DNA from 4 places in the Eggerthella timonensis genome. Region 1 is predicted to be linked to each of the others. Evidence: predicted binding sites of a transcription regulator. Region 1 holds the regulator's gene; each other region holds the start of a gene.
The links. The regulator LexA, encoded in region 1, represses DNA repair genes until DNA is damaged. The targets are predictions, from matches to a motif close to CNAACANNTGTTNG.

Region 1 (7,729 bases):
ACGATGGAGAGCATGCGCCCTCGTTCGGCCGACGAGAGCCCCCGAAGCTCGTCGAGCAACGCGCGCACCTCATCGTCGGTTGTCTCCTGCGGAATATAGGCCACCCCCTCCTCCAGCGTCACCTGACGAATCAAGGCATTGAGCAGGGTGGACTTCCCCGCTCCGTTCCTGCCGACAAGGCCGATGCGGTCCTCGTTGCCGAGGTACAGCTCGGGATGGCGCAGCATGCGCCCGGCACCGAGCGGCATGCTGCCCTCGGGAAGATGGGCGAGCACCTTGCGCGCGGCAGTCTGGGCGTCCAACTCCAAGGAGCTGCGACGCTCCTTCTTGGCATCGAGGCCTTCGAGGCGCTTCTCTGCGGCCTCGATACGCTTGTCCATCTGCGATGACAGCTTGCCCGCCTTGCCGTCCTGCCCGGAGTAGACGGCGAGCTTGATCTTCGCCCGCCCGTCGTGATCGTGGCGGTCGAGATGCCGCGCCGAGCGGCGGGCGGCCGAACGGGCCGCGACCCCGTCGCGCCGCACGCTCTCGGCTTTGATGCGCGCCAGCTCGTCGCGAGCAGCTCGTCGCTCGGCGCGCACGGTCTCGCGGCGCAGGTCGAGCTCGCGGCGCGCCTGCGTGTACGTGCCCGGGATGGCCGTCGCCCGGCCGGCTTCGACGAACACGCACGATCGCACGAGCTCGTCGAGCAACGCGCGATCGTGCGACACGAGCAGGCCGACGCCCTTGAACGAGGCGAGCGCTTGCGCGACGAGGTCGCGCGTGGGGGCGTCGAGATGGTTCGTCGGCTCGTCGAGCGCCAGCACCTGCGGCTCTGCGGCGAGTGCGCAGGCGATCTGGATGCGCTTGCGCTCGCCATGGGACAGCGATTCGTAGCACCAGAGCCACTCGTCCTCGATTTCCAGCAGCGTGCGCAGCTTGACGGCCGTGGAACCGTAGTCGCAAGCGAACTCCTCGAGCGTCGCAGGGGGCGATGAGGTGGATTGCCGGCACACCGTGCCGCGCGTTCGAGGCGACACGCTGCCTTGATCGGGCGTCAGGATGCCGCACACGCAGTGCACGAGCGTGCTCTTGCCGGCGCCGTTCGGCCCGACGATGCCCGTCCAGCCGTTCGCGAACACAAGCGAGACGTCGTCGAGGGCGCGTTCGTCGGCGCCTTCGTACGTATGGGAAAGATGGTGAGCGGTTATGAACATGGCGACCTCCGTCGAAGAGGCGCACGGATGGCTCTGCGCAGCGTTCAGCGATGCCGATGAAAGGGAGCCGCGCGAATCGGAGCTAGCGGATGAAGCGCGAGGCGGAGTCGAGAACGATGACGAAAGCGCACCCGATGCGGCTGGTTGATGCATGCAAGGGGCGATGATAGGGCTTTCGTTATCGCTTCATGTTCCTTGTCTCCTTCGCGAAGCGCCTGCCGACATGGAAGCGCGGCGGCGCGGTTTGTTGCTGCTCGGCCGAGTCTACCACGACGCGCAGGATGCGTAAACCCCCGAATGGACGCGCCTCCGGGGTGGCGGAGGCGCTACGCAGCCACAGAAACGCAGCATCTGTGGATCAGGGAACGGCCGCACGGGCCGACGATGAGCGGAAAACGGCTGGTTACAACCCCATGAGCAGGCTGGCCAACGCGAGCGCCCCGAACGCGCATCCGCCGACGACGGCCTGCCAGCGCTGCATGCGGCCGAACGACACGCCTTGCGCCGTGCCTGCGCGCAGCGCGGACGCAAACGATGCGCTGCCGTGCTTCGATCGCGCAGCGCCTCCGTCTTGGGACGGGCGCTCGGGAAACGAGATGATGCGCGCGCGTCGAGCAGGCGCCGAATCCAGCTTCGGCTGAAGGGCCGAGGTTCCCTCAACAGGGTACTTCATCTCAAAATTCTTCATTTTATGCCCTCCTGCTCTTGCGTAGAACCTTTGTTCGCGTATATAATAGGTCGAACAAAGGTTCATGTCAATAGGAATTTCATACATTTGTTCGGTAGAAGATAGAGCGGCGACGAAAGGACGATCCATGGCCGAGAAAGTGACGAAGCGCCAGCAAGCGGTGCTCGACTGCATCGAGGAGTGCATTCGAGAGAAGGGGTACGGCCCGACCGTGCGCGAGGTATGCCAGAGCCTCGGCCTCTCCTCCCCTTCCACCGTGCACGTGCACTTGAAGGCGCTCGAGGAGAAGGGCCTCATCAAGCGCGACCCGCTCAAGTCGCGCTCCATCGCGCTCACCTACCCGCTCGAGGACGCCGCCCTGGCCACCAACGTGGTGCAGCCCAGCTTCAGCAACATCGTGAGCGTGCCCCTCGTGGGCAACGTGGCCGCCGGCTCCCCCATCCTCGCCGAGGAGAACATCACCGACACCCTGTCGCTTCCCACCGAGATCGTGGGCGACGCTCCTTCGTTCCTGCTCTCCGTGCGCGGCGAGAGCATGATTGAGGCAGGCATCAACGACGGCGACTACGTCGTGGTCAAAGAGCAGCCCGTCGCGAACAACGGCGACATCGTCGTGGCCATCATCGACGACGGCGCCACGGTGAAGCGCTTCTTCAAGGAAAGCGACCATATCCGCTTGCAGCCGGAGAACTCCACGATGGACCCCATCATCACCACCGACTGCGCCATCGCCGGCAAGGTGGTCGCGGTATTCCGTCGCCTCTAGCGCTGGCGCCGCACGCCGGACGAACCAACAGCGCCCCCGTCGCTCGATGAAGCGACGGGGGCGCTTGCCGTTCCTTAGAGTAACTCTAAGCTATTGCGAACGGCCTGAAGAGCCCGGCGTACGAAGGGCCCGCGAGCATGACGATGTGCGTGCCCTCCTCCTCGTGCGCCTCCGAGAGGATACGGCACCGCTCGTGAGCGATGGAGACGAGGTCGCCCCGGTTGTAGGGGATCAGCACGTCGAGGTGCTCGTCCTGCGCCGAGGCGACGCGGGCGATATGCTCGACGAGCTCGCTCACGCCCTCCCCCGTCGCCGCCGACGCGAACTGCGCCTGCGGATGGCGCGCCTTGAGGACGCCGAGACGCTCTTCGTCGAGCAGGTCGCACTTGTTGAACACGAGCACGCGCAGCAGGTCCTGCGCCTGGATCTGCCCGAGCACGTCTTCCACTGCGGCGATCTGCGCCTCGTACTCGTCAGAGGACGCGTCCACCACGTGTAGCACGAGGTCGGCGCCCGTGATCTCGTCGAGCGTCGACTTGAACGCCTCGACGAGCGTGGTCGGCAGCTTCTGGATGAACCCGACCGTGTCGGTGATGGTGATCTCGCGGCCCTCGGGCAGCTCGAACTTGCGCGTGGTGGAGTCGAGCGTGGCGAACAGCTTGTCGTAGGCCAGCACGTCCGCATTCGTCAGGCGGTTGAGCAGGCTCGATTTCCCGGCGTTCGTGTAGCCGGCCAGCGCCACCTTGAACATGCCGCTCTCGTAGCGGCTCTCGCGCTGCACGGCCCGCACGTCGGCCAGGTGCTTGAGCTCGCGCTTGATCGATGTGATGCGCTTGCGCACCATGCGGCGGTCGACCTCGAGCTGGCTCTCGCCTTCGCCGAAGCGAGATCCCACGCCGCCGCCCATGCGGTTGGAGGCCAGGTGCGCCCACATGCCGCGCAGGCGCGGCAGCAGGTACTCGTTCTGGGCGAGCCGCACCTGCAGCCGCCCTTCCTTGCTGGTGGCGTGCAGGGCGAAGATGTCGAGGATGAGCGCCGTGCGGTCGATGACCTTCACGTCGCGGCCCATCGCCTTCTCGAGGTTCGCTTGCTGCGAGGGCGTCAGCTCGTCGTCGAACACCACGAGGTCGGCCGCGTGGGCGCGCGCGAGCTCGGCCACCTCCTCGGCCTTGCCCGTGCCCACGAACGTGCGCGGGTTGGGCGCGTCGAGCTTCTGCGTGGTGGTGGCCACCACGTCGGCGCCCGCCGTGTCGACGAGACGTTCGAGCTCGGCGAGCGACGATACCAAAGGCCAGGTGGAGCCGGGGCGGTCGACGCCGACGAGCACGGCGCGCTCGCGGCGATCTTCGGAAACCGGGGTCATGCCCCGCGTGATGACTGATTCGAATTCCGTCATGGATGCAACCTTTCGATGCAGAGATGAGCGCACCGGGCATCGGCGCCGGCGCGCGAAGACAGTCGGAAGCGGTGTCGGCCGCTAGAGAAACGCGTGCGCTGTCTGCATGATAGGTGCTCCGATCTTGAACGGTTCGACGGCAGAACCCTGCCCGTGGCTCCGTATCATACCACATGCGCCCTTCCGTCTGGGGAAACCGTCAGGCAACGTCGCCGTTCAACAGCCCAAGCGCCTCGTCGGCGAGTGACGGCAGCTCGCGCTTCGTCGCGTCGAGCCACCGGATGCGCGCGTCCTTGCGGAACCACGTGCGCTGCCGCTTCGCGTAGCGCCGCGTGGCCAGCTTGATCCGCTCGACGGCCTCGTCGAGGGAGATGCGCCCGTCGATCGCGTCGACGATCTCCTTGTAGCCGATGGCCTGGGGCGCCGTCACCCCTTCGCGGAAGCCGCGCGCGAGCAGCCCCTCCACCTCGGCCACGAGTCCCGCCTCGACCATGGCTTCCACCCGCGCGTCGATGCGCGCGCGCAGCACATCGGGGTCGACGGCCAAGCCGAAGAAGGTCGCGGGCACGAGCTGCGGGAGCCGAGAGAGCCGGGCGCGCTGCGCGGCGTACGTCGTGCCCTCTTCGAGCAGCTCGAAGGCGCGCACGACGCGCTTGACGTCGGCGGGCGGGATGAGCGCCGCGCTCGCCTCGTCCCGCGCGGCGAGCAGCTTCCACAACGCCTCTGCGCCTTGCTCGCGCGCCACGGCCTGATAGCGGTCGCGCACGGGATTGCCCACCTGCTCGCCCGCGGGGAAGTCGTACGCATCGACGGCCGCGCGCACGTAGAAGCCCGTTCCCCCCGCCAGCACGCTGCGCTTGCCACGCGCGTCGATCGCGCGGAAGCAGCCGCGCGCGTACTCTTGGAACAGCGCGGCGGAGAACGGCTCGCCCGGGTCGACGAGGTCGAGCCCATGATGCGGCACGAGGCGCTCGGACGCGGGCAGCTTGCCCGTGCCGATGTCCATGCCGCGGTAGATCTGCATGGAGTCGGCGCTGACCACCTCCCCGCCCAGCTCGAGCGCGAGCAGCTGCGCGAGGTCGGTCTTGCCGGACGCGGTGGGCCCCACGACGCAGACCACGGGAGCGCCCAGCGCGAACGAAGCCTCCGTCAAGGCCGGCTCAGCGTGCGGAGGCCGCATCGCGCTCGCCCACGACCTCGCCCGCGAGGTACCACGTCTTCGCCTCGTCCACCCGCACGCGCACGATGCTGCCCGCAAGGTCCTCCGCGCGCGTGCCCGCAGGCGCCGGCGCGTGCACGGTCTGGTTCTTCGGGCTCTTGCCCGCCAGCAGGCCCTCGTCGCGCTTCGACGAGCCTTCCACCAGCACGTCGATCGTGCTTCCCAGATCCTGCTGGTTCGCCTCGAAGGCGCGCTTTTGCACGAGGTCCACGAGCCGGTCGAAGCGCTGCTGGATCACCTCGCGCGGCGTGTCGTCGTCCATGGACGCGGCCGGCGTGCCCTCGCGCTTCGAGTAGATGAACGTGAACACCTGGTGGTAGCCCACCTCGTCCACGAGCCGGTACGTGTCCTCGAAGTCCTTGGCCGTCTCGCCGGGGAACCCGACGATGATGTCGGTGGACAGCGCGATGTCGCCCACGGCGTCGCGCAGCTTCGCGATGAGGCCCCGGTAGTGGTCGCGCGTGTAGCGGCGGTTCATCGCGGCGAGCACGGCGTCCGAGCCCGACTGCACGGGCAGGTGAAGCGCCGGCATGAGCGACCGCAGGGTCGCGAACTTGCCGATGACCTCGTCATTGAGGTCCTTCGGATGGCTCGTGGCGAACCGAAGGCGCTCGATGCCCGTCTGATCGAGGGCGTCGAGCACCGCGGCGAAGCGGGGCGAGCCGTACAGGTCGCGCCCGTAGGAGTTCACGTTCTGGCCGAGCAGCGTGATCTCCTTCACGCCGGCGGCCACGTAGCGCTCGGCCTCGGCGACGATATCCTCGAGCGGCCGCGACTTCTCGCGCCCGCGCACGTACGGCACGATGCAATACGAGCAGAAGTTGTTGCAGCCGATGGTGATGGGCAGCCATGCCGCCCACTCGTGCTCGCGCGCCGTGGGCAGCTCGGTGGGGAACGACGACGCGGCGTCGAGCACCTCCACCTGATGGCCGCCTTCGGCGAGCGCCGCCTCGAGCAGACGCGGCAGCGAGCCGAGGTTGTGCGTGCCGAACACCACGTCGAGGTGCTTCAGCTCTTCGACGAGCTTCTCGCCGTCGCGCTGGCCGATGCAGCCGCCCACGGCGACGATGCGCTTCGACAGCGGCGTGCCCGCACGCAACGGGATGTTCTTGAGCGAGGCGACCTGGCCGTACAGCCGCGTGTCGGCGGCTTCGCGCACGCAGCAGGTCATGAACGCAACGATGTCGGCGTCCTCGATGGCGTCGACCGCCAGCGCGCCCAGGCCTTCGAGCATGCCGGCGATGCGTTCGGAATCGTGCTTGTTCATCTGGCATCCGAACGTGCGGATGCAGAACGTCAAGTTCGTGAATGGGGTATGCATAAGCTCGTTTTCGTTTCAGCGGGTCTCGGGGGCGGAGCGGTGGGAATCGTCGCTCAGAGGCTGAGCGACGCCGCGCGTGTAGCGCGGATCCACCGTGAAGCGGATGGCGGTGCGGTATTCGCCGTCGATGACGATGTCGGCGAACGAGGGGACGCAGGCGATCTCGATGCCGATGGGAGACAGGAAGCCGCGGGAGATGGCGATGGCCTTGACCGCCTGGTTGACCGCGCCGGCGCCCACCGCCTGGATCTCGACGCTCACGCCGTCCTTCACCATGCCGGCGATGGCGCCGGCGACGGAGGCGGGCGACGACTTCGACGATACCTTCAAGCAGCCAACGTCTGGCTTATGTTCGGAAGTGGGCATGCCTATCCTTTGTCGTTGGGTAGTCCGTATGGTTTGCTGTGTATGCTGCGATAGGATTCCGTTGTGCGTGAGATAGGTTATTCTTATGCTCTATCCATTCTACTCATTAACGCTATGGCGCGCAACCTGCGGCTATGCTGTTGTCAAGCGGGTTCGTCACCGTAGCTTCTCGATGGGGATGTGGATGCGCACGCCGTCCTTGCCCACGCGCACGTCTGGCTTCACCTCGGGCTCCAAGTAGTAGTCGCGGGCAAGCTCGGAAAACGCGCGCGCGATGCGCTGGGAGAACGCATCCAGGTCGTCCGGCGCGATCTTGAGCCCGCGAGCGTCGGCTGCCGGCGCTTTCGACGGACGAGAGCTCGGGCGCGGCTCGGGGTCCCCCTCGATGCGCACGCGGTTCACCAGCGCGTCGACCGGGGCGATCTCGCCGTCCAAGATGCGGCGGGCCGAGCGCTCCGACAGAGCCAGGCCGAGCGCCTCGGCCTCCTCGGCGAAGCCGGCGGGATCCACGGCCACGGACAGGCGCTTGGCCACCGGCAGCTCGGAGGCGTCGGTGCAGAACGCGCGCATGGCCGAGGTGAGCGAGGAGAGCCCGAAGGCGTAGAGCGTCGCCGCGATGTCGGTGAGCGAGCCGAGGTACACGGTACAGTCGTGGCGGCACTCGATGGCGAACTCGCAGGCGGTTCGCAGGATGTTCTTCGGCCCGCGCACGGCGATGCTCCCCGATTCGGTGCGCTCGAACACGGGGAAGCTCGACTGGTCGGCCTTCTCGCCGAG
Region 2 (7,729 bases), 1.1 Mb from region 1:
ACGAGGGGCTGTCGAACTACACGGTGGGGCAGCGCAAGGGCATCGGCGTAGCCGGGCCCGAGCCGTACTACGTGGTGGAGAAGCGTCCTTCGACCGGCGAGCTCGTGGTGGGATTCGCCGACGACACGCTCATCGACCGGGTGGTGGTGGGCGCCATGAACTGGCAGGCGTATCCAACGCTCGGCGATCCGTACGACGCGATGGTGAAACTTCGCTACCGGAGCCGTCCCTGTGCGTGTATCATAGAGCCGGAAGACAACCAGCGCGTATCGCTCGCGCTGCGGAGTCCGCAGCCAACCACGGCGCCGGGCCAATACGCCGTCCTCTACGACGGCGACACCGTATTGGGAGGCGGCATGATTGAGGAGGTAGTGCACGCATGAAGAAGCTGTTCATCATCGGCGGCATGGGAGCCGGCAAGTCCACGGCCCGCAAGGTGCTCGTCGAGCAGGGCTTGCCGAATATCGATCTCGACCAGGTGGGCCACGACGTCCTCATGTGGGACACGGTGAAAACCGAGCTCGTCGAGACGTTCGGCGAGGACATTCTGGGAGCCGACGGGGAGATCGACCGCCGCGCCCTGGCCGCCAAGGCGTTCGTGAGCCCTGCGGAAACGCGCAAGCTCAACCGCATCACGCTGCCGCGCATCGAAGAGGCGTTCACCGACCGCGTGGCCGAGTTGGAGGCCGAGGGCCACAAGGCCGTCGTGGTGGAGCACTCGGTGTTCAAGAACCGCCAGACGTCGCTCGCCTACGATGCCGACGTGGTGATCGCCGTATTGGCGCCCATCGACCTGCGCATCGAGCGCGCCGTGAAGAGCGGTTGGGATGAGACCGACGTGCGTCGCCGCATCGCCCAGCAGATCACCGACGCCGACCGCATCGAGGCGTCCGACGTGGTGTTCAACAACGACGGCACTCCCGATGAGATGCGCAACAAGGTGCTCGCCTGGTGGGGCGAGTATTCGAAGGACCTGTAAGGGTCGTCGCGCCGCACACGAAGGGCCCCGGTTCGGTTCAGAACTGGGGCCCTTTTCCTTGCCGACGCTTGACTGTGCTCGTCGGCGGCTTACCAGAGGCCGAGGACGTGCTGCATGCCGAGGCTGACGGCGGCAATGGCGATCCAGCAGCAGAGGCCCATGAGGATGGGCTTGCCGCCCGACTTCACGAGATGCACGATGTCGGTGTTCAGGCCGATAGCGGCCATGGCCATTACGATGAAGAACTTCGACAGCGTCTTGAGCGGCTCGAACAGCGCGACATCGACGCCCGCCGCAACGGCGACGGTGGTGATGACGGATGCAGCCAAAAACAGCACGATGAACACGGGCAGCGCACGACGCAGGCTGAAGCCGCCGAGCTTGCCGGCGGGCTTGACCACGCTGTGCTCCTGCGCCTCCAGCGCGGCGGGATCATGGCTTTCGCGGCGCGCCACCCAGATGCCCAGCACGAGCGTGATGGGGATGATGGCCAGCGTACGGGTGAGCTTCACGATAGTGGCCTGGTCGAGCGCATTGGATCCCGGATGCATGCCGTCCCATGCCGCGGCGGCGGCCGTCACCGAGGACGTATCGTTCACGGCGGTGCCGGCGAACAGGCCGAAGCCCTCGTTGGACATGCCCAGCGCCACTCCGAGCGACGGGAAGATGAGGGCGGCCAGCACGTTGAACAGGAAGATGACCGAGATGGCCTGGGCCACGTCGCGGTCGTGCGCCTTGATGACGGGGGCGGTGGCCGCGATGGCCGAGCCCCCGCAGATGGACGATCCGACGCCGATGAGCGTTGAGATCTCGGAGGGCATGTGCAGCACCTTGTGCAGCACGAACGCCGTGATGAGCGCGGTTGCGATGGTGGAGCCGATGATGGGCAGCGACATCATGCCCACCTGCGCGATCTGCGCGAGGTTCAGCCCGAAACCCAGCAGCACGACGGCGGCCTGCAGCACCTTCTTGCCGGTGAAGGCGATGCCCGTCTGCACGGGGCCGCGCGTGGGCTGTTTCCAGAACACGGCGATGGCCATGCCCGCCAGGATGGCGAATACGGGCCCGCCGATGATGGGGAACAGCTGCCCGATGAACCAGCACGGCACGGCGATGGCCGCGCACACCGCAAGCCCGGGAAGATTCTTCAGCACGTTGGTCACGATCGGCCCTTCTGTCGCAAGCGGGGCCCTCGCCTCGCATTCCCTCGTCAACGGCGACAGAGTATATCACTGCTTCAGTGTCGCTGCGTGCTGCAAATCCGCATTGTTTTCCAATATTTACGAACAAATGTTTGCTACGGTGTGATATACTATCAGAAAGCAAAAAGAGCCAGTGCAAGCGCTTGCCGATCGCGTCGCTCGGTCGGATGCCCATCGAGGCGACGGATGTTCCGCGCCGCCCGCATCATGCTTGCAGGATCCGCAGGACCCTCTCAGATTTCGGAACGCCTCAGAGGGGTGCATGCTGTTATGTCCGGTCATGAGACGATACAAGCGCGAGGACTGGCGATTTCTCTCATAACGCACGCAGAATATGAAGACTACGTGTCGCTTACCGATATCGCTCGCTACCGATCGTCGGCGCCGAAAACCACGATACAGAACTGGTTGCGAAACCGTGATGTAGTCGAATTCCTAGGTTTGCGGGAAAGCCTTCACAACCCGCGATTCAAAGGCATCGAATTCGATGCCTTTAAGAGAGAAGCGGGAAGAAACGCGTTCGTTCTTTCTCCAAGCCAGTGGATCGAACGAACCGGCGCCGTCGGCATGGTGTCGCGGCCGGGGCGGGGAGGCGGGGAGGAGGGTTTCCGATGCGGATTGCCCCCTGCTCCGTAACCATTTACTAACGAACATATGTTCATATCAAAGGTGCTGTGCTACACTGGTTCTCTTATGAGATTTTTCGTTGCGCAGCCCGACGTGTCGGCGCTACGCTGTTTGTTCGGAAGGAGCAGCATGGCTCATCTTTCCAATATCGAAGGCATCGAGATGGAGGGCAAGCTGCCCGAAGTTCGCCTCGCCGCAACGCCGTTCAAGGCGATCTCGCCGTACGAGCCGGCGGGCGATCAGCCGCAGGCCATCGAGAAGCTGGCACAGGGCATCAAGGACGGCCTGCGCTACCAGACATTGCTTGGCGTGACCGGCTCCGGCAAGACGTTCACCATGGCGAAGACCATCGAGGCCGTACAGAAGCCCACGCTCGTCATGGCGCCGAACAAGACGCTCGCGGCGCAGCTGGCAAGCGAGCTCAAGGAGTTCTTCCCCGACAACGCCGTGGTGTACTTCGTTTCGTACTACGACTACTACCAGCCCGAGGCGTACGTGCCCTCGTCCGACACGTTCATCGAGAAGGACGCGTCCATCAACGAAGAGGTGGAGAAGCTTCGCCATGCGGCCACCTCGGCCCTGTTGTCGCGACGCGACTGCATCGTAGTGGCATCGGTGTCGTGCATCTACGGCATCGGCTCGCCGATGGACTACGCCGGCATGGCCGTGTTCGTGGACAAGCAGAAGGACATGGATCGCGACCAGGTCATCCACGAGCTCATCGACATCCAATACGATCGCAACGACTACGAGCAGAAGCGCGGCACGTTCCGCGTGCGCGGCGATGCGCTCGACGTGTTCCCGCCGTATGCCGACCATCCCATCCGCATCGAGTTCTGGGGCGACGAGATCGAGTCCATCACCGAGATCGACAACGTGACGGGCGAAGTGCTCAACGAGTTCGAGGCGCTGCCCATCTGGCCCGCCTCGCACTACGTGACCGCGCGCCCCAAGATGGACCGCGCGCTCGGTACCATTCGCGACGAGCTGCGCGAGCGCTTGCAGCAGTTCAAGGAGGAAGGCAAGCTGCTGGAAGCGCAGCGCCTCGAGATGCGCGTGAACTACGACCTCGAAATGCTGGAGACGATGAACTTCTGCTCCGGCATCGAGAACTACTCGCGCCATATGGACGGCCGCGAGCCGGGCGAGCCGCCCTACACGCTGATCGACTACTTCCCGAAGGATTTCTTCTGCATCATCGACGAGAGCCACGTGACGGTTCCGCAGATCCGCGGCATGCACGAAGGCGACCGCTCGCGCAAGATCACGCTGGCGGAGCACGGGTTCCGTCTGCCCAGCTGCCTGGACAACCGCCCGCTGCGCTTCGACGAGTTCGAGGACCGCATCCCTCAGTTCGTGTACGTGTCGGCCACGCCGGGCGACTACGAGCAGAAGGTGTCGCAGCAGCAGGTGGAGCAGATCATCCGACCGACCGGCCTGCTGGACCCCGAGATCATCGTGCGCGGCTCGGCATCGCAGATCGACGACATCATCGACGAGTCGAAGGAGCGCGCTGCGCGCAACGAGCGCGTGCTCATCACCACGCTCACGAAGAAGATGGCGGAAGACCTCACCGACCACCTGCTGGATCAGGGCGTGAAAGCACGCTACATGCACTCCGACATCGCCACGCTCGAGCGCGTGGAGATCTTGCGCGACCTGCGCCGCGGCGAGTTCGACGTGCTCGTGGGCATCAACCTGCTGCGCGAGGGCTTGGACCTGCCGGAGGTGTCCCTCGTTGCCATCCTCGACGCCGACAAGGAGGGCTTCCTGCGCAACCACCGCTCGCTTATCCAGACGATCGGCCGTGCGGCCCGCAACGTGTCGGGCCAGGTGATCATGTATGCCGACAAGATGACGGACTCCATGGCGCTGGCCATCGACGAGACGAAGCGTCGCCGCGCCATCCAGATGCAGTACAACGAGGAGCACGGCATCGAGCCGCAGACCATCCGCAAGGCCATCAACGACATCATGAGCTACGTCACCGACGAGATGGGCTCCACTACGGCCGAGCAGGTGAACAAGGAGCTGGCCGAGCTCTCGCGCGAGGAAGTGCTGCGCATCATCCAATCCATGGAAGACGACATGGCCTCTGCGTCCAAGAACATGGACTTCGAGGAGGCCGCGCGCCTGCGCGACCAGGTGGTCAAGCTGCGCGTGCAGGTGGAGGGCGGCAGCGAGGACGACGTGTTGAAGGACCTCAAGAAGAGCGCGCGCAAGGGCAGCGCCTACGGCAACCGCAAGAACGCCGCGTACGGCAGCGCCCGAAGGTCGTAGCGGCTGCTTCCTGGCACGACGCCTGCGAGCGGCGTCTGGCCGTTCGTCGTGCGAACCGCGCCGCTGGATGTGGACGTTTCGAGGTGCGAGGCCGCTGGCCGAACACGTCTTTGAGCTCTCGGAGCATGAACTCGTGCGCGCGTCGGCCCGCGATACCATACGTCCCAGACGATGCAGTCGAATCGAAGGAGTCGAGCATGGACATGGGTTTGAAGGACAAGGTGGTGCTGATCACCGGCGGCGGTGGCGGCATCGCGCGCGGTATCGAGCGAGCGTTCGCGACCGAGGGCGCGAAGTTCATCCTCACCGATCTGTTCCCTGGCGGCATGGAAGCGGCGAAGGAGGAGCTTGAGCGCGACTTCGGCTCCGAGGTGTTCACGTACCTTGCCAACGGCGCGGTCGAGGACGAGGTGCAGGCTGCCGTCGAGGCGGGTGCCGCGCATTTCGGAGGACGCATCGACGTGCTGATCAACAACGCGCAGGCGTCGGCCTCGGGTTTGACGCTCGTGCAGCATTCTAAAGAGGACTTCGATCTGGCCGTGCAATCGGGTCTGTACGCGACGTTCTTCTACATGAAGCATGCCTACCCCTACCTCAAGGAGTCGGCAGGTTCCGTCATCAACTTCGCGTCGGGCGCGGGCATCGGTGGAAACCCGGGGCAAAGCTCCTACGCGGCGGCGAAAGAGGGCATTCGCGGCATGAGCCGCGTGGCAGCCTCGGAATGGGGCCCCGACAACATCAACGTGAACATCGTGTGCCCCATCGTCATGACGAAAGCGCTCGAAGAGTGGCGTGAGCGCGAACCCGAGATGTACGAGAAGAACATGAAGGCCATCCCGCTCGGACGCTTCGGCGACGCGGAGAAAGACGTGGGACGCGTGTGCGTGTTCTTGGCCAGCCCCGACGCTTCGTTCGTGACGGGCGACACCATCATGGTGCAGGGCGGGTCGGGCATGAAGCCGTAGGATCCGCTGCGAATACTCCGCCCTAACTCGGCGATAGCGGGGCTGCTCGATTGAGAGCAGCCCCGCTTCGATGCTGGGGAGGCGTTCCTGTCCGCTACAGCTGGGATCCGTCCACTCCGCCGTTTTCCAATGCGCTGTCGCGAACGATGTGCGGCTCGCCGTGGTCGAGGGCCCGCACGCTTTTGAACAAGTACACCGTCAGCCCCAGCACGATGCACACGAGGCCGTCCACCACGAAGAACGCGGCCACGCCCATGGCTTCGGCCGCCACGCCGCCGATGGCGATGCCGATGGGCGAGGCGAGCCCCATCGCCGCCATGGCCAATCCCAGCGCGCGGCCCGTCTTCTCTTCGGGCACGTTGCGCTGGATGAGCGTGATGAGCGGCCCGTTGAACCAGGCGCAGGCCAGCGCCATGATGGCGCACAGCACCACGAAAGCCCAGAACATAGTGGGCGTGAGGAATCCGCACGCCGTGGTGGTGACGCCCACGATGAGGGACGCCACCGCGATGAGCCCTGCCAGGCGCTTGCCGCCGCCCCAGGCCATGAGCACGATCGAGCCCGCGATCATTCCGACGCCGAACGCGGCCTCTACGATGGACGCCATGTAGCCGTCGCCGCCGAAGTGGTCGTACGTCATGAGCGGGAAGATGGCGCCCAGCGGGGCGAACGCCATCATGCCGACGGTGATGCCCACGATGAGGATGACGAGGCCGCGGTTCGCCGACAGCGCCTTCCATCCATCGCGAAGGTTCGCCAGCACGTGCTGGTTCTCGGTTGTCTCGTCGGTGACGGTGGGTATCTTCGCCAGGGCGAGGCCCGCCACGGCCACGAGCGCGCCGGCGAAGTCGAGGAACATCACGGAGTGGAACCCGATGGTGGTGTACAGGAAGATGCCGAACGCCGGCGCGCCGATGGATGCCACGGACATGAGCAGCTGGTCGAGCGTGTTGATGCGCAGCAGGTGCTTCTCGGGTACGAGCAGCGGCATGGCGGCCATCATGGCGGGGCCGTGAAACGCCTGCCCGATGCTGCGCACGATGACGAGGATCATGAGCAGCGGGAACGACACCTGACCGAACAGGATGACGATGCCCAGGCCCAGCGACACGATGCCAACCGAGAGATCGGCCACGATCATGACGGTTTTGCGGTTGTACTTGTCGGCGATGACCCCGCCGAAGGGCGAGAGGAGCCCTTGCGGCAAATAGGCGCAGATGGCGGCAGCGGCCAGCATGAGGGCGCTGCCCGTGGTCTCGGTGATGTACCACACCACGGCGTACCCCGCGGCGTAGCTGGTGATCATGGATGCGGCTTGGCCGCCCCAGATGGTTGCGATGATGGCGAGCCAGCGCTTCGGCAGCTCGCGACCGGCTGCGCTCAGGGGCGCGGTCGATGCAGTCATGGAATACTCCTTGAGAACGAGATGATCAACTGAGCATCAGTGTGCGGTAGCGAACGCGGTTGCGCTACCTATTCTGGATGGAAGATGCCGTTTGAAGGGCAACTATGCGTTGCACGGGCGGTGCCGTGCGGGGTGAACGTGCGAAATCGCCTAGGCGATTTAGAGATAGAGTTGTCCAGCCATCGGTCAGGCTCCTCATGAATCGAGCGAAAAGTGAGCGTTAGTGTAGCACGTACGGACGGCAGCGGCAAACGCTATGCGGGCGGCAGGA
Region 3 (7,729 bases), 1.9 Mb from region 1:
CGGGAAAGTATATGAGAAACAGTGTGAAAAGCATGGGTAGGCTTCCGACGGGGTACAGAAGGATAGGCACGGTCATCGATAGTATAGCGTTCGACGCTCCGCCGTCATCGAATTGTTCCTTTAGGGCCGGGCATCGCCCGCGGGCACCTGCACCTGCGGAGCGCGCCCGACGAACGGATGTTTCACGTGAATCACGCGAGAGTTCGGCCAAGCAAATGGCGAGCAAATGAGATCCGACTCGGCTTTGGCGCGGATGGTCCCGCAGCGCTCCTGGTCAGAAGCGCTGCGGGAGACGAATCGACCCTGGAGCGCTCGGCGCGAGGCATCGAGCGCTCCCAGAAAAGCAAATGACGAGCAAATGAAAACCGCGTGCACGCCGCCAGGCGCCCGTGACGCCCGCGAGCGCACCCGCCGCGCAGCCGCGCCGGGCCCACTCGCGGCGCGCCCGCGCGCGGACCTATTCCGCTTCCAGCTCCTGCTCGTACTCGCGGTCGATAGCGCCCTCGGCGTGCGGCGGGTCGACCTCGAAGTCCACGCGCTTCGTGAACATGCTCACCACCGGCACGATGATCAGCGACAGCACCATCGCGATGGCGCCGCAGTTGATGGGCGACGCGATGAATGCCGTGCCCACGAATCCGGCGATCATGTTGCCCGTGGTCAGGCCCACGCCCACGATGAAGCTGGCCCACACGGCCGGGCGCGACACCCGGCGCGAGTACAGCCCCCAGAAGAAGGGGCCCAAAAACGAGCCGGCCAGCGCGCCCCACGAGATGCTCATGAGCTGCGCGATGAACGTGATGGACGAGTTGTACTGCACGAGCGCGATCACCGCCGAAATCACGATGAACACCACGATGAGCACGCGCATGTAGCCCAGCTGCTTCTTCTCGCTCATGTTCTTCACAAGGTTGTCTTTGATGAGGTCGAGCGTCAACGTGGACGACGACGTCAGCACGAGCGACGACAGCGTGGACATGGACGCGCTCAGCACCAGCACGATCACGATGCCGATGAGCAGGTCGGGCAGCGTGGATAGCATGGTGGGGATGATGGAGTCGTACACCGGCGTGCCGGCGGCCGTCATCTCAACCTGTCCGCCGTACAGGCGACCGAACCCGCCCAGAAAGTAGCTGCCGCCCGCCACCACCATCGCGAACACGGTGGAGATGATGGCGCCCTGCTTGATGGCGGGACCGCTCTTGATGGCGTAGAACTTCTGCACCATCTGCGGCAGGCCCCACGTGCCCAGGCTGGTCAGCACGATGACGCCCAGCAGGTCGGGCAGATTCGGCCCGAAGAAGCTGACGAAGGGGCCGGCCATCTCGGACCCCTCGGCCGGAATGAGCGACAGCGTGGTGAGCGCTTCGGTGAAGCCGCCGTTGTTCACGAGCACGGCCACGATGACCGCCACGATACCCAACAGCATGACGATACCTTGGATGAAGTCGTTCATGACGGTGGCCATGTAGCCTCCCAGCACCACGTACACGCAGGTGATAACCGCCATGCCGATGACGCACCACTCGTACGGCAGCCCGAACGCCATGCCGAACAAACGCGACAGGCCGTTGTAGACGCTGGCCGTGTACGGGATGAGGAACACGAAGATGATGGCCGCGGCCGCGATGCGCAAACCCTTCGACTGGTAGCGCTCGCCGAAGAACTCGGGCATCGTGGACGCGCCCAGGCGATGCGTCATCTCGCGCGTGCGCGGGCCGAGCACCCACCAGGCCAGCAAGCTGCCGAGGATGGCGTTGCCGATGCCGATCCACGTGGCGGCGACGCCGTATTTCCAGCCGAACTGGCCGGCGTAGCCCACGAAGATGACGGCGGAGAAGTAGCTCGTGCCGAACGCGAACGCGCTCAGCCACGGACCTACGTTGCGGCCGCCCAGAATGAACCCGTCAACGCTTCCGGTATGTCGTCGGCAGTAAATGCCGACGCCCACCGCCACGCCGACGAAAATGAGTACCATGCATATCTTCTCGATCATGGGAGATTCCTTCTCGATCATATACCTACAGGTCGTGCTACTCGCAGCGGCGCGAACGAATGTTTCACGTGAAACACTCCAACGCTACCTGCTGATTCGCAGGAGGCGCACATGACTTTGCCGGGGCGCGGCACCCGTCAGCACAACACCGACGAAGCACCACGGGCAAACCCATGTGCTAGAGGTATCGATAGGAATAATAGGAAAGTGCGCGGTAGGCGGTCGCGTCGGCCTCGGGGGTCGGTTTCGCGGCAAATGCGGACGCGAGCGAGTCCGCAGGGCGCGGGGCGACGGATCGGCACACGGCCGCAACGGCGAGCTGGAGGCGCCAGCGCTGTTCGACGGCAGTATGTCCCTTCGCAGAATGCATGGGCATACTTTACCATAGTGGAGCAGCCCGCACCGTGAAAAAGTTAGCGAATCGAGGCGATCGCGCGCGTCGCGCTTGCCGCTCCCGCTTAGTGGGCGCAAATCGGCACCTATGACAATGTTCGGAGGGAATTTCGCCTCGGGTCCCCGCTCGAACCGAAGAAACCCCCGGTCGCGCTTTTCGAAATCGCCGTGGGGGAGGGTCCAGAGGCCTCTGATTTGTCATGGCTATCGATTTGCGCCCACACTTGAGGAGCGAGCGGCGGCCTGAATCGTGCCGAATCGCGCCGAGTCGCCCCAACCTGCCAGAACAGATGCCTCACGTGAAACATCCGGCCTCGGCGGCACGGCCCCACCCTTGAAAACATCCGACCCCGACGGCACGGCCCAGCCTGTGGAAGCAGCGGGCCGCGCCGGGGTTCGGTCGTTTAGTACCGGCTGTCGAAGATGCGCTTGGTCTTCTTCTCGCTGCGGGGCAGCTCGCCCATGGGAACGCCCTTGGCGTCGGGGGTGCAACCGCACTTCGCCTTGAAGATGAGGGCCAGCTCTTCTTCTGCGCGCTGCTTCGCCTCGTCGTGCAGCGGGGTTTCGAACAGCACCGTGAGCACGTCCTTGCCGCTGATGTTCTCGATCATCACCTGGTACTCGCTCGAGGTGCCGTCGGTGGCGGCGATCACTTCCTCCACCTGCGCGGGGAAGATGTTGCAGCCCTTCACCTTGAACATGTCGTCGGTGCGACCGGTCAACGTGTCGATGCGCGGGTGGCGATGACCGAACTTGCAGGAGCAATCGCCCGGGATGATGCGCGTGAGGTCGTGCGTGCGGTAGCGGATGAGCGGCGCGCCTTGCTTGCGCAGCGTGGTCAGCACGAGCTCGCCCACTTCGCCGTCGGGCACGGGCGCGCCCGTCGCGGGGTCGACGATTTCCACGTACACGTAATCGTCCCAGATGTGCATGCCGTGATGCTCGTTGCACGAGATGCCGATGCCGGGGCCGTACACTTCGGTAAGGCCGTAGATGTCGTAGATCTCCACACCCAGCTCGCCGGCGATGCGCTGGCGCATCTTGTCGCCCCACCGCTCGCTGCCGATGACGCCCTTGCGCAGGTGAATCTGATCGCGAATGCCGCGCTCGGCGATCTCCTCGGCAAGCAACAGCGCGTAGGAGCTGGTGGCGCACAGCACGGTGGACTTGAGGTCCTGCATCATGCGCAGCTGCTTCTCGGTGTTGCCCGGCCCCATGGGGATGGCCATCGCGCCCAGGCGCTCGGCGCCCAGCTGGAAGCCGATGCCCGCCGTCCATAGCCCGTAACCAGGGGTGATGTGGATGCGATCGCGGTTCGTGATGCCCGCCGTCTCGTAACAGCGCGCGAACTGGATGGCCCAGTCGGTGACGTCCTGCTGCGTGTAAGGGACGATGACCGGCGTGCCCGTGGTGCCGCTGGAGCTGTGGATGCGCACGATTTCCTCGTCGGGCACGGCCTGCAAGCCCAGCGGATAGGCGTTGCGCAGGTCGTCCTTCTCGGAGAACGGGAGCTTCTCGAAGTCCTCCTGCGTCTGCACGTCGGAAAGGTCGATGCCCTCGAACTTGCTCGCGTAGAACGGCGAGCGCTCCATAAGGGTTTTGAACTGGTCTTTGATGAGCGTGAACTGATCGTTGGTAAGCTGCATGATGGTCCTCTCGGGAACGATATCTTCTACCGGATATGAAGATGCTTCAAGCCCGCAAGCGCGAGTCTTGAAGCTAAAGCCATCGCCCTGCCGAAACCACGGCTCGGGAGGAAAGGATGTCGTTCACGTGTTCCATGCGTCCATTCTAGGCGAAGCGCGCGCGATTGCAAACCCGCAACTTCGCCCTCGCGCGCGACCGGTTGCCGCTCACCAGCTGAAGCACGCCTTCCCGTTTCCCTTGCTAACGTACAGCGCCTGGTCGGCCGCTCGATAGAGATCGAAGAACGTGCATCCGCGCACCACGCGCACGATGCCCACCGAGCATCCCAGCTCCACGTCGCGCTGGGCGGAGCGGGCTCCCCACGATTCGATGAGCTGGCGGGCTTTGACCTCGGCGTCGCTGACGGACAGCGGGCTCGTGGAGAACACGGCGAACTCGTCGCCGCCCATGCGACCGATGAGCGCATCGCGGGGAAACACCTGCTCCAGCACCTCGGCGAACTCCTCGATAACCCGGTCGCCCTCGGGATGGCCGAGCGTGTCGTTCACCGTCTTGAAGTTGTCGAGGTCTATCATGAAGAAGGCGCTGTCTTCGGCCCCCTCTATGAGCGAGGCCGCGACATGCTTCTCGAATGCCGCGTGGTTCAGCAGCTCGGTCATGGAGTCCAGCTCGGCGCGGCGCTCCATGGCTTTGGAGTGTTCGAGCGCGGCGTTCGCCTGCTCGGTAGCCGTCTTGGGGTAGTACTCCTCGCGGCGCTGGTCGACGTTGGGCGTGGAATGGTGCAGGTGGGTCAAAAGCCAGCGTTCGCCGTCGCGCCGGAATACGAGCGTGAAGCGGGTGTCCATCTCGACGAGCAGCGGCTTGGGCCGGTCGGGGCGCTCGCGCACCCACAGCGTGCCGAACACGAGACACGAGTCGCAGCCGATGGGGCGCGCTTCGCAATACTCGTCGAGGATCTCGAAGACGACGTCCTGGGCTTCCTGCTGATCGCGCTCGAGCCCTGCGAAGAACGACGCGATATCCGCGTAGAATTCGTGCTTGCCCGTGCCGATGAGCGACAAGAGCTGCGGATCCATGGTATCCACGATGAACTGGACGCTCTCCTCCGAAGGCTCGATGACGTAAGCGCGCCACAGCTTGCGCGCCAGCTCCTCAGCTTCCGCCAGCCACGCCCGATCCATCGCTTCTCGCATGGCGTCCTCGCCTTCTATTGCCCATACCGTCGGGGGCATCAGTATAACAGCATCCCCCTGTAACCGAAACGGTGGAAGGGGTGCCCGTTCGGCTGTTTCGGCTCTACGCCCGCGCCACCGCGTCGACGGCTGCCAGGTTGAGGGCGACGAAGCGGGGCTTGACGCACTCCTCGAGCGCGCGGCGCAGGTCGTCGAGGTCGAGTGGTATCGCCCCGACGCTCAGCGCGCTGGCGAGCAGCACCGAGTTCAGCACCTTGCGGCTGCCCACTTCGTCGGTGAGCGCGACGTCGTCGACGGCGACGAAGCGCGCGCCGGTGCCGGCCAGCGATCGCTCGATGCGCGCGATCACGTTGTCGGCGCGGTACGGCCGGTCGGACAGCGCCGCCGTGACCGGCTGGATAGCCGTGGTCGCGGTGACCAGCAGGCCTTCAGGAGCGAGGAACGGCAGAACGCGCGCGGCCTCGGCCGGCTCGAACGCGATGATAAGGTCGGCGGTTCCCTCGGCAAGCAACGGCGCGAACACCTCCTCGCCCGCGTCGCCCATGCGCACATGCGACACCACGTTTCCGCCGCGCTGCGCCATGCCGATGGTCTCGGCCGTGCGCACCTGCCAACCCTTGTCTTGAGCGGCCTGGGCCAGCACCTTCGCTGCCAAAACGGTGCCCTGACCGCCCACGCCCGTCAGCATCACGTTACGCATGGGAACCCCCTTCCACGGCTGCGGAACCGTCCGCGGCGGTCGCGTTGCCCGCGCCTTTGCCGCCGCCGGCATCGGCACCGGCGCCGCCGCTAACACCGCCAGCCTCGCCGCCCGCACCCGAAGATGTTTCTCGTGAAACATTTGTTTGGTCACCGGCCGTCATCGAAAGCGCGTCGAAGGGGCACACCTGGGTGCACAGTCCGCAGCCGTTGCACAGGCTGGCGTCGACGAACGCCTGACCTAGCTCTTTGCTGCGCGGGCCGCGCGCATCGGCGTCGAAGCCGATGGCCGGGCACCCGATCTCGGTGATGCACTTCTTGCAGCCCGTGCAGATTTCGACGTTCACGGCGGCTGGTGCGGCCGGCTTCACTAGCTGCACGCAGGGAGACTCGAACAGGATGGCGCTGGGACCTTCGTAGTCGAGCGCCTCTCGCGCAGCGGCCACCGACGCGTCCAGATCGAGCGGGTCGGCATGCACGATGCAGCCGAAACCGACCGCTTCCAGCACGCGCTGGATAGAGATGGGCTCGCGCTTCGGTCCCATGAGCGTTTGGCCTGTTCCGGGGTGCGGTTGCGACCCCGTCATGGCCGTGGTGGCGTTGTCGAGCACGCACACGGTGATGTCGTGGCCGTTGTACACGGCGTTCACGATGCCCGGCAGGCCGCTGGCGAAGAACGTCGAATCGCCTACGAACGCAAGCGTCTTCTTATGCGGCTCGGCCACGGCGAAACCCTGCGCCATCGTGATGCCCGCGCCCATGCACAGGCACGTGTCCACCGCATCGAGCGGCATGGCGTTGCCCAGCGTGTAGCACCCGATGTCGCCACACAGCACGGCGGGTGTTTTGCCCAGCGCGCGCTTCACCGCGTAGAAGCTGCCGCGATGGGGGCAGCCGGCGCACAACACGGGCGGGCGCACGGGCAGCGGATCGTCTTCGGCAGCGTAGGCCGCAAGCGCGTTCGCGGGCGCGACGGCATCGGGGATGCCGAGGAAGCGCGCGATGCGCTGGGCGATGTCGTCCACGTCGTTCTCGCCGCGGTCGCGCGCATCGCCGGTCAGGCGGCCGCGCACCTCGTAGGAGGCGTGCGTGCGGCCGGCGTGCACGAGCAGCGCGTCCTCCAGCACGTGGTCGAGCTCCTCCAGCACGAGCACCTCATCGAGGCCTTCGACGAACCGCGCGGCCGTTTCCTCCGGGAAGGGGTAGGGCGTGCCCACCTGCCAGAATCGATAGGCCGGCATTCCCGCGTCGGACGCCGCTGCGCGCGCTTCCACCATGCGCAGCGCCTCGCGGGCGTAGGCGGCCGACACGCCGCCGGCCGCGATGCCGAGGCGCGGCGCCGACGCGCTCGCGGAGTCGCTGGCCGCGGCAGCGCCCCCCTCCAGAATCGGATTGAACGCCGCAAGCGCGGGCTCAACGGCGAAATCGTGCGCGATGGCCGCGAGCCGCTCGTTGATCTCGCCATGCGCCTGGTAGGCGCGGCGCGGGAAGATGATCCACTTGGGATCGCGCTCGAAACCCTCCTCGGGCACCGGGCGCGCCTCGGTAATGTCCTCCACGTCGAAGAACGTCGAGGCGTGGTTGATGCGCGTGGTGGGCCGCACGATGACGGGCGTGCGGTAGCGCTCGGACAGGTCGAAAGCGGCCTGCATCATGGCAAAGCCCTGATCGGGTGTAGCGGGGTCGAGCACGGGCAGCTTGGCGAACGACGCGAAGCGGCGCGTGTCCTGCTCGGTCTGCGACGAGATGGGGCCCGGATCGTCGGCCACGAACAGCACCATGCCGCCCTTCACTCCCACGT
Region 4 (7,729 bases), 1.9 Mb from region 1:
TCGACCAAAACGTGAGGGACGTACTGATCGGGATAGTCGAGCTTGGTCTTCGCATCATCGTCGTAGTATGACAGAACTCGGTAGAACCGGAAGTCTTCGAGCGTGGTCAGCTTGAAGTCGTAATTCGATCCCGAGCGACAGGTATATTCGAAGTCGTTCTCGTTTTTCAGAAGCGCTTCCGGCATTGCCTCGAGGGCGTCGAACGATTCTCCCCGGAAAAGCCAGAGCGCCACCTGGGTCATCCTGGTGCTGCGAACGCCCGAAAGGTACTGATCGTTCTGGCCGCCCCCGTATTCCCTGATGTTCTTGAACCCGATCGCCGGAGCTATCGAATAATACACGCGAACGTTCGCGCCTTTATTGAGATAGGACGTCCCTTGTTCGAACCCAGCTTCAATCTGGCTGGTCACGACCCATGAAACGTCGGAAGACGAAGCTCCGAATTCACCCTCGAACGCGGCGCGCGCCGAGGTGGATGAGGGATTCGTTCCTCGCGAACTGGTCTGATCGGTGCCCGATTTCAAGAAAGAAGCCACGAGATCGCTTCCCTGACCCTGAGTATCGCTCTTGCTCAAGCTCGTGAAATAGGCCTGTACTTCGGACGACCTCGGAGCCGTACGCACGTACAACATGGCATTATCGTCTTCGTCGGCGATCTGCAAACCGGGATACGTGGACGCGGTATTGTAAAACGCGCTCGCATTGAAAGCTACGGTCACTATTCCAAGCTCGTCGGTATCCATGCCCGCAATGCTGTTGTACGAGGTCCCGTTTTTGTCGTACCACGTGAAGCACTCGTTCAAAGGCGCATAATCGTACTGCACCCCTGCCTGCGTGAACTTCGCCCACTCCCACGCGTCGCCGTTCAGGTAGCCCACGCGCATCATCTCGCCGTTGTCGGCGCGCTTCAGCCAAAGCTCCCAGATCTGATACTCATGCTGGTTGTACGAGCCCACGGTCGCCTGAAAGCGGAACGTGCTGTCGTTGCGAACCGAAGAGGAAGGCACGCTGGCGCCTTTGTACGACTGGTATGCGGCTTGCGCGTTCTCCGATTTGAGCTTCGCGTTCGCATCGGTGCGGCGCAGGTAATGGTCCATGTCTTCCGAGAGTTGCATGACATCCTTGCCAACGGCCGGATCGCCTGTATCGTCGGTCACAAGCACGACAGGCTCTTTATACGGCGATGCCTGGGATTCTCCATCCCCGTCAGAAGCATTGTCGTCAGCCGCCTCGTCGGCTTTCACCGCTTCCGAATACGGGTTCGTCACCATGAAGGTGAGCTTGCCGACCGATTCGGGCCACTTGATGTTGGCAGCGGCCTTCGCAGGAACGCACGGTCTCTGCGAGTCTTGAAGCTCGACCTGCACCTTCAGATCGTCGTTCCTCTGGCATTTCGCGAAAATGCCCTTCAGCGTATCTGAACCTTTGGCGGTCGCTTTGTCCGACAGTTTGTTGAGATCGATGGAGTACACGTTTCCGGGCGCAACGCCATCACGACCGACCAGGACAACCACATCGCTCGCCTCGGAACCTGAAAGCCCGAACGCGTCCGTCCCCTCGTCGTCGCTCACAGAGAGGGTCGACGCCTCTTTGCTCAAGCCCGACAACACGAACGATACTCCCTGAGTCGTGTTCTCGATGCGCACCGTCGCGTTCGTCGAGCCTGCGCTTCCGTCTTCGGAGATGTTCGGGTCCTGGATCATCAGGCAGCCGGTCTTTTCATCCACCCAAATCACCGGATTCCTGAGAGCAACCTCGGAGGTCGCACCCGCAGGGGTGCCTTCGTAGTAGCCGACCATAGGGTTGTTTCGCAAGCGACGGTCCTGATCGTCGGGAGCAGCGCCGTTCGCGGTGTAGTAGGTCAGAACAGCGCCGTCGGCAGGAGTTGAGGTTCCGAAGAACCCCGACTTGCCATCGGAATAGAACACCCTGGTCACCGACGCGGTGGAAGCGTCGAATTCGATGATGTAATCAGCATTGCGAACCGTGTCGTCAATGGAGAGAGACGGAGCGATGCCTTGCGAGCGCGCGGTGGCCGCGGTCATGAGGCGCACGTTCGTATCAGTCTGCGCCAGCCGGGCTACCGGGAAATCGCTCTTGTAGTTGTCGCCGTCTCTCACCAAGTCCATCCACGTGCCCGACACCTTCTTCGCGGTCATCTGGGTTTGGGCAGCGTTGGCGATGGATTGGGCTGCGCTGTTGAGCTCGACCATGCGCATGTTGTTCTGAGCGGTCATGAAAGAAGGAATAGCGATGGCCGCAAGGACGAGAATGATGGCGATGCTCATCATCAGCTCAGCGAGCGTGAAACCCGCCGTATGCTTAACCCGATCGGTCATTGCTATGCTTTTTCCTTCTCCTACCAGGCGATTGAGCGCAAAAAGCTTTAGCTATGCATCATAACACTTACGACACGGGGGGATATCGAAACTGGAACGTATACAACAGAAACGCCCGCGGCAATGCGCGGGCGTTTCAACTTTTGATTGACGGGTGCGGCGGGTTATTTTCCGTCGCCGAAGATCAGCTCTCGCTCTTCGCCGACGAGGGCGGCGCGGGCCTGGTCGCGTAGGTTGTTCACGCCGATGAAGAACTGGCGCATCATCACCACCATGAGGTAGCGCCCCTTCGGCGTGAGCGTCAGCTCGTCCGCATTGTCGCGATCGAACGCGCCCGACGCCTTCATGAACGCCATCTCCACGGGCAAACCGCGCTCCACGGTCACGCCGAAATCCTTCTCGAACTGGCGTTTGTCGAGGCGCAGGCCGAACAGCTGCATCATGAAACGATACCGCATCTGATCGTGCTTCGAGAACGTGGCCTTGCCCATGAGCGACATGCGGTCGTGCTCGATAGCGTCGTTGTAGTCGTTCACCGAGAACGTGTTCACGTACAGGTTGTTGCCCAGGTACGTGATGCCGCCGCTGCCGATGGCCGGATACTCCTCGTAATCGACCACGTACTCGTCGATCATCGCGTCCTCGCCTGCCGCGCCCGTGCCGCGCTTGTTGAACGTCCAGGCGCTGCCGTGCTCGAACAACGGGTTCTCGCCACCGGCCAGCACTTCGGAGATGATCTCGTAGAAGCGCTGCTCGCGGGCGTAATCGACCTTGCCCACGGTACGAGCGAGTGAGCGGGCGACGCTGGGGCTTGCCATAAGCGGGTAGAACGTGGTTTGGCTCGTGCCGCTTTCAACCACGCGCTCGATATCGGAGAACAGCACGTCTTCGGTCTGCGCCGGGAAGTTGAAGATCATGTCCACGTTGAGCGACGTGAAGTAGGGGCTCGCCTCGCCGATGCGCTCGAGGATTTCCTCGCCGCTGCCGTACTTGTCGTAGCGGTCCATCTGCTTGAGCAGGTCGTTATCGAAGCTCTGCACGCCCACCGACAGACGCTGGACGCGGCCTTGCAGCTTGTCCAAGTAGGCCGGGATCAGGTGGTTCGGGTTCGTCTCGCTCGACACCTCGCCGATGGAGAACGTCTCGCGCGCCATGTCGATGGTGTCGCACAGCTCATCGATCATGATCGTCGGCGTGCCGCCGCCCACGTACAGGCTTTCGAAATCGTAGCCCAGGTCCTTCAACATGAGCATTTCCTTGCGCATGTTGGCGAAGTAGGGCGTTGCACGATCCTCCGCGAACGGGAAGCGGTTGAACGAGCAGTACGGGCACAGCCGCTCGCAGAACGGCACGTGCATGTACAGCATGTACTTCTGGCCGGGAACCGGGCCGGGCACGCGTCGTTCCTGCGTCGGTTCCAGACGCAGGTAGTTCTTCGTGCATTGACGCACGACCGTGGTAAGCAAACGTTCTGAAAGCATCTAAAACTCTCCAGTCCAAAAAAGTCAGCGAGAAGCGCCGAGGTGCCTCGCATTGCGGTGTTGCGCGGCCGAGCGTGCGTTCGCACGTGAGGGAAAGCGCAAAAGCCGCAAGGCGGGGTGCCTCGGCGCTTCGCAGCGTCGACTAGGTGCGCCGTTCGGCAGAACGGCGCACCGTCAGTTCTCCCACGCGGCACGCCCGGCGGCGGCGCGTTTTCCGATATCGCTGCGGTATTGTTTACCCTCGAAGTTGATGAGGTCGCACGCCTCGTACGCCTTCTCGCGGGCGTCGTCGAACGAATCGCCCAAGGCCACCACGTTCAGCACGCGGCCGCCGGCGGTGACCAGCTCGTCGTCGAAGTTCTTGGCGGTTCCGGCATGGAACACCGTCACGCCCTCGATCTCCTCGGCCTCGTCGATGCCGAGGATGACCTTGCCCTTCTCGTACGCGCCCGGGTAGCCTTCGCTGGCCAGCACCACGCATACGGCCCACTGCTCGGACCAGCGCAGGTCGATGTCGTCGGGACGGCCCTCGGCAACGGCCAGCATGATATCCACGAGGTCGGACTCGAGGCGGGGCAGCACCACCTGCGTCTCGGGGTCGCCGAAGCGCGCGTTGAACTCGAGCACCTTCGGGCCCTGGGGGGTCAGCATGAAGCCGCCGTACAGCACGCCGCGGTAGTCGTTCACGAACGGGTCGCGCGCCGTAGCGGCCGCCGAGCGCTCCATGATCTCGCGCATGGCGGTGAGCTCGTCTGCTTCCACGATGGGCACCGGCGAGTACACGCCCATGCCGCCGGTGTTGGGCCCGCGGTCGCCGTCGAACGCGCGCTTGTGGTCCTGCGCCGTCACCATGCAATGAGCCTTGCCGCCCGTGACGAACGCGAGCAGCGAGCACTCGGGGCCGGTGAGGAACTCTTCGACCAGCACCACGTTGCCGGCGTCGCCGAACGCGCCGTCGAAGCAGGAGCGCACGGCGTCTTCCGCGTCCTCCAGCTCCTCGGCCACGATGACGCCCTTGCCCGCCGCGAGGCCGTCGGCCTTCACCACGATGGGCGCGCCCAGCTCGCGCACGTAGGCCAGCGCCGGCTCGAGTTCGGTGAAGCTCGCGTAGCGCGCCGTGGGGATGCCGTTGGCGTCCATGAATTCCTTGCTGTACGTCTTGCTGCCCTCGAGCTGCGCGCCTTGCGCATCAGGGCCGAACACGGCCACGCCTTCGGCGCGCAGCACGTCGGCCACCCCGGCCACGAGCGGAGCCTCCGGGCCGATGACCACGAGGTCGATGCCGTGCTCGCGCACGAACGCAAGCACGTCCTGGCCGTTTTCGGCGTTCAGGCCCGCGACGTTCTGGGCGATGCCGTCCGTGCCGCCGTTGCCCGGCGCCACGTACAGGTTGTCGGTACGCGGGGACTTCGCCAGCGCCCACGCGATAGCATGCTCGCGGCCGCCGCCACCCAATACCAAGATGTTCATGTCAGGTCCTTTCAAACCCAAAGCCCTCTCAATGGTTCAATGCCATGTTTCACGTGAAACATTTGTTCCCTTATCGCACGCTTTTGCGACGATTTGTTTCACGTGAAACAAACGGTGCCGCACAGGTCGTTCGTACAGTCAGCGAGAAGCGTCGAGGTAACCGAGATCGTGAGGATGGCGGTGGCGAAGCGTACTTCGGTACGCGAGCCGTCGGCATCGCCGCGAGGTCGGACGCATCGACGCTTTACCGCGTCGAGCCGTTCCGCCGTTCGGCAGAACGGCGGAACATCACCGATCCCAGCCGCGCATGATGGTCTGGTCGCGATCGGGGCCGACGGCGATGATGCTGACCGGCACGCCGGTGATCTTCTCCAGGTACTCGACGTAGCGCTGCGCGTTCTCGGGAAGTTCCTCGAACGTGCGGCATCCGGTGATGTCGACGTCCTTCCAACCCGGAAGCTCCTCGTACACGGACTTCGCATGGAACAGCACGCTCTGCTGCATCGGGAAGTAATCGTACAGCTTGCCTTCGCACTCGTAGGCCGTGCACACCTTGATGGTGTCGAACGCGCTCAGCACGTCGAGCTTCGTCAGCGCCACGTCGGTGAGGCCGTTGACCTCGGCCGCATAGCGCGCGATGACCGCGTCGAACCACCCGCAGCGGCGCTTGCGCCCCGTGGTCACGCCGAACTCGTGGCCCACCTTGCACAGGAGCTCGCCCACTTCGGCTTCCTCGCCTTCGCCGCCGTCCTCGGGGAAACGCTGCTCCGTGGGGAAGGGGCCCTCGCCCACGCGCGTGACGTAGGCTTTCTGGATGCCGAGCACGCGATCGATGACCGTGGGGCCCACACCCGTGCCGGTGGCGGCGCCGCCGGCGCAGCACGACGAGGACGTGACGTAGGGATACGTGCCGTGGTCGATGTCGAGCAGCGTGCCCTGCGCGCCCTCGAACAGGATGGACTTGCCGGCACGCACGGCCTCGTTCAGCAGCTGGGCCGTTTCGGCCATGTACGGCTTGAGGATGCGCGCGTAGGGGAGGTACTCCTCGCAGATCTCCTCCACCGTGTAGGTGTGCAGACCGTAGATCTTCTCGAGGATGGGATTCTTCTGGGACAGCACCGCCTCCAGCTTGAGACGGAAGATCTTCTCGTCGAGCAGATCCTGGATGCGGATGCCCTTGCGCGCCACCTTGTCCTGGTAGCAGGGCCCGATGCCGCGCTTCGTGGTGCCGATCTTGTTGTCGCCGAGGCGCTTCTCGTCGGCGCCGTCGAAATCCTTGTGGTAGGGCATGATCACATGCGCGTCGCACGAGATCTTGAGGTTCTTGCAGGAGATGCCCTCGGCTTCCAGCATGGCCATCTCCTTGATGAGCACGCCCGGATCCACCACCACGCCGTTGCCGATGACCGGAACCGCGTGCTCGTACATGACGCCGGAGGGCATGAGATGCAGCGCGAGCTTCTTGTCGCCGTGGATGACCGTGTGACCCGCGTTGTTGCCGCCCTGGTAGCGAACCACGTAATCGTACTCGCGCGCGATCAGGTCGGTGACTTTGCCCTTGCCTTCGTCGCCCCACTGGGCGCCAATCAGAACCGTGCTCGGCATGTCTCTTCGTCCTTTCGGTGTTTGTATCGCAGAATCACAGTATATTACAGTTCGACTTCATTCAGCGTCGAATCGGCTTCCCTCATCGTCTCGACGATTTCTTCATGGCAGGTGAAGAGGATCACCTGGCGCATCCGGGCAAGCTCGGCCAGCGCGCGGGCAGCGCCGGCACGACGGGCGGAGTCGAAGTTCACGAGTATGTCGTCGGCCAGGATGGGAACGGCGCGGCCCACGTTGTCGGCGGTCATGAGCAGCGCGATGCGCAGCGCGAGGTACAGCTGCTGGCACGTGCCGAGCGACAGGTGGCTGGGATCGCGTGTCGTCTTCACCGCGTCCGTCACCTGCAAGCGGCCTTCGGCAGTGAGGCTCACCTTGGTCCAGCGGCCGTCGGTCATGAGCGAAAGCAGGCGGCTAGCCTGGCGATACACTTCCGGCTGGCTTTTGCTTTCCCAGGTGGCGATGGCCGACTCGAGCATGCGCCGCGCCAGCAGCAGCCGCGCGTAATCCTGCGCGCTCTCGTCTTGGCGCGTGCGAATCTGCTGGTAGAGCAGCTTGTACTCGTCGAAATCGCGCAGGTGCTCGGCATGGGAAAGCTCCTGCTTGAGCTCGCCGTAGCGGCGGTTGAGGCCCTCGCTCGTCTCGAGCAGGCCCATGCGCTGCTGGGACTTTTGCGCGATGGCGTCGTCGATGGCGTCGATCGTGCGCTCGGCGCGCAGGTCGATGCGCTCGTACAGGCGGCGGCGCTGGCGCTTCGCGGACGCGAGCCTCTCCTCGAGCGCGCTGCGGCGCGACACGAGCGCCTGCAATCGCTGCTGGAACAGGTTGTTCTCGGCG

Region 2: a site for LexA is predicted at 2,263-2,276, ahead of C1A15_RS15535 (YeiH family protein). Genes of this name have one in related genera too.
Region 3: a site for LexA is predicted at 2,049-2,062, ahead of C1A15_RS02710 (sodium:solute symporter family protein). Genes of this name have one in related genera too.
Region 4: a site for LexA is predicted at 5,346-5,359, ahead of purD (phosphoribosylamine--glycine ligase). Genes of this name have one in related genera too.

The regions. Positions count from the first base shown of each region.
Region 1 is NZ_FXXA01000002.1:2,516,449-2,524,177, forward strand. It holds gene C1A15_RS10505 (ATP-binding cassette domain-containing protein) at 1-1,196, opposite strand, end outside; gene C1A15_RS10510 (hypothetical protein) at 1,600-1,869, opposite strand; gene lexA (transcriptional repressor LexA) at 2,012-2,650, shown strand; gene hflX (GTPase HflX) at 2,736-4,046, opposite strand; gene miaA (tRNA (adenosine(37)-N6)-dimethylallyltransferase MiaA) at 4,246-5,199, opposite strand; gene miaB (tRNA (N6-isopentenyl adenosine(37)-C2)-methylthiotransferase MiaB) at 5,207-6,586, opposite strand; gene C1A15_RS10535 (stage V sporulation protein S) at 6,602-6,952, opposite strand; gene C1A15_RS10540 (ATP-binding protein) at 7,109-7,729, opposite strand, start outside.
Region 2 is NZ_FXXA01000002.1:3,620,579-3,628,307, reverse strand. It holds gene mnmA (tRNA 2-thiouridine(34) synthase MnmA) at 1-383, shown strand, start outside; gene coaE (dephospho-CoA kinase) at 380-979, shown strand; gene C1A15_RS15535 (YeiH family protein) at 1,069-2,142, opposite strand; gene uvrB (excinuclease ABC subunit UvrB) at 2,938-5,088, shown strand; gene C1A15_RS15525 (12alpha-hydroxysteroid dehydrogenase) at 5,286-6,053, shown strand; gene C1A15_RS15520 (MFS transporter) at 6,148-7,458, opposite strand; gene C1A15_RS15515 (glycoside hydrolase family 25 protein) at 7,713-7,729, opposite strand, start outside.
Region 3 is NZ_FXXA01000002.1:615,986-623,714, reverse strand. It holds gene C1A15_RS02715 (YdcF family protein) at 1-34, opposite strand, end outside; gene C1A15_RS02710 (sodium:solute symporter family protein) at 458-1,996, opposite strand; gene C1A15_RS02705 (phenylacetate--CoA ligase family protein) at 2,794-4,035, opposite strand; gene C1A15_RS02700 (diguanylate cyclase domain-containing protein) at 4,243-5,229, opposite strand; gene C1A15_RS02695 (indolepyruvate oxidoreductase subunit beta) at 5,333-5,929, opposite strand; gene C1A15_RS02690 (thiamine pyrophosphate-dependent enzyme) at 5,922-7,729, opposite strand, start outside.
Region 4 is NZ_FXXA01000002.1:587,593-595,321, reverse strand. It holds gene C1A15_RS02595 (type II secretion system protein) at 1-2,339, opposite strand, end outside; gene C1A15_RS02590 (coproporphyrinogen III oxidase family protein) at 2,504-3,820, opposite strand; gene purD (phosphoribosylamine--glycine ligase) at 3,995-5,290, opposite strand; gene C1A15_RS02580 (adenylosuccinate synthase) at 5,579-6,895, opposite strand; gene C1A15_RS02575 (ATP-binding protein) at 6,940-7,729, opposite strand, start outside.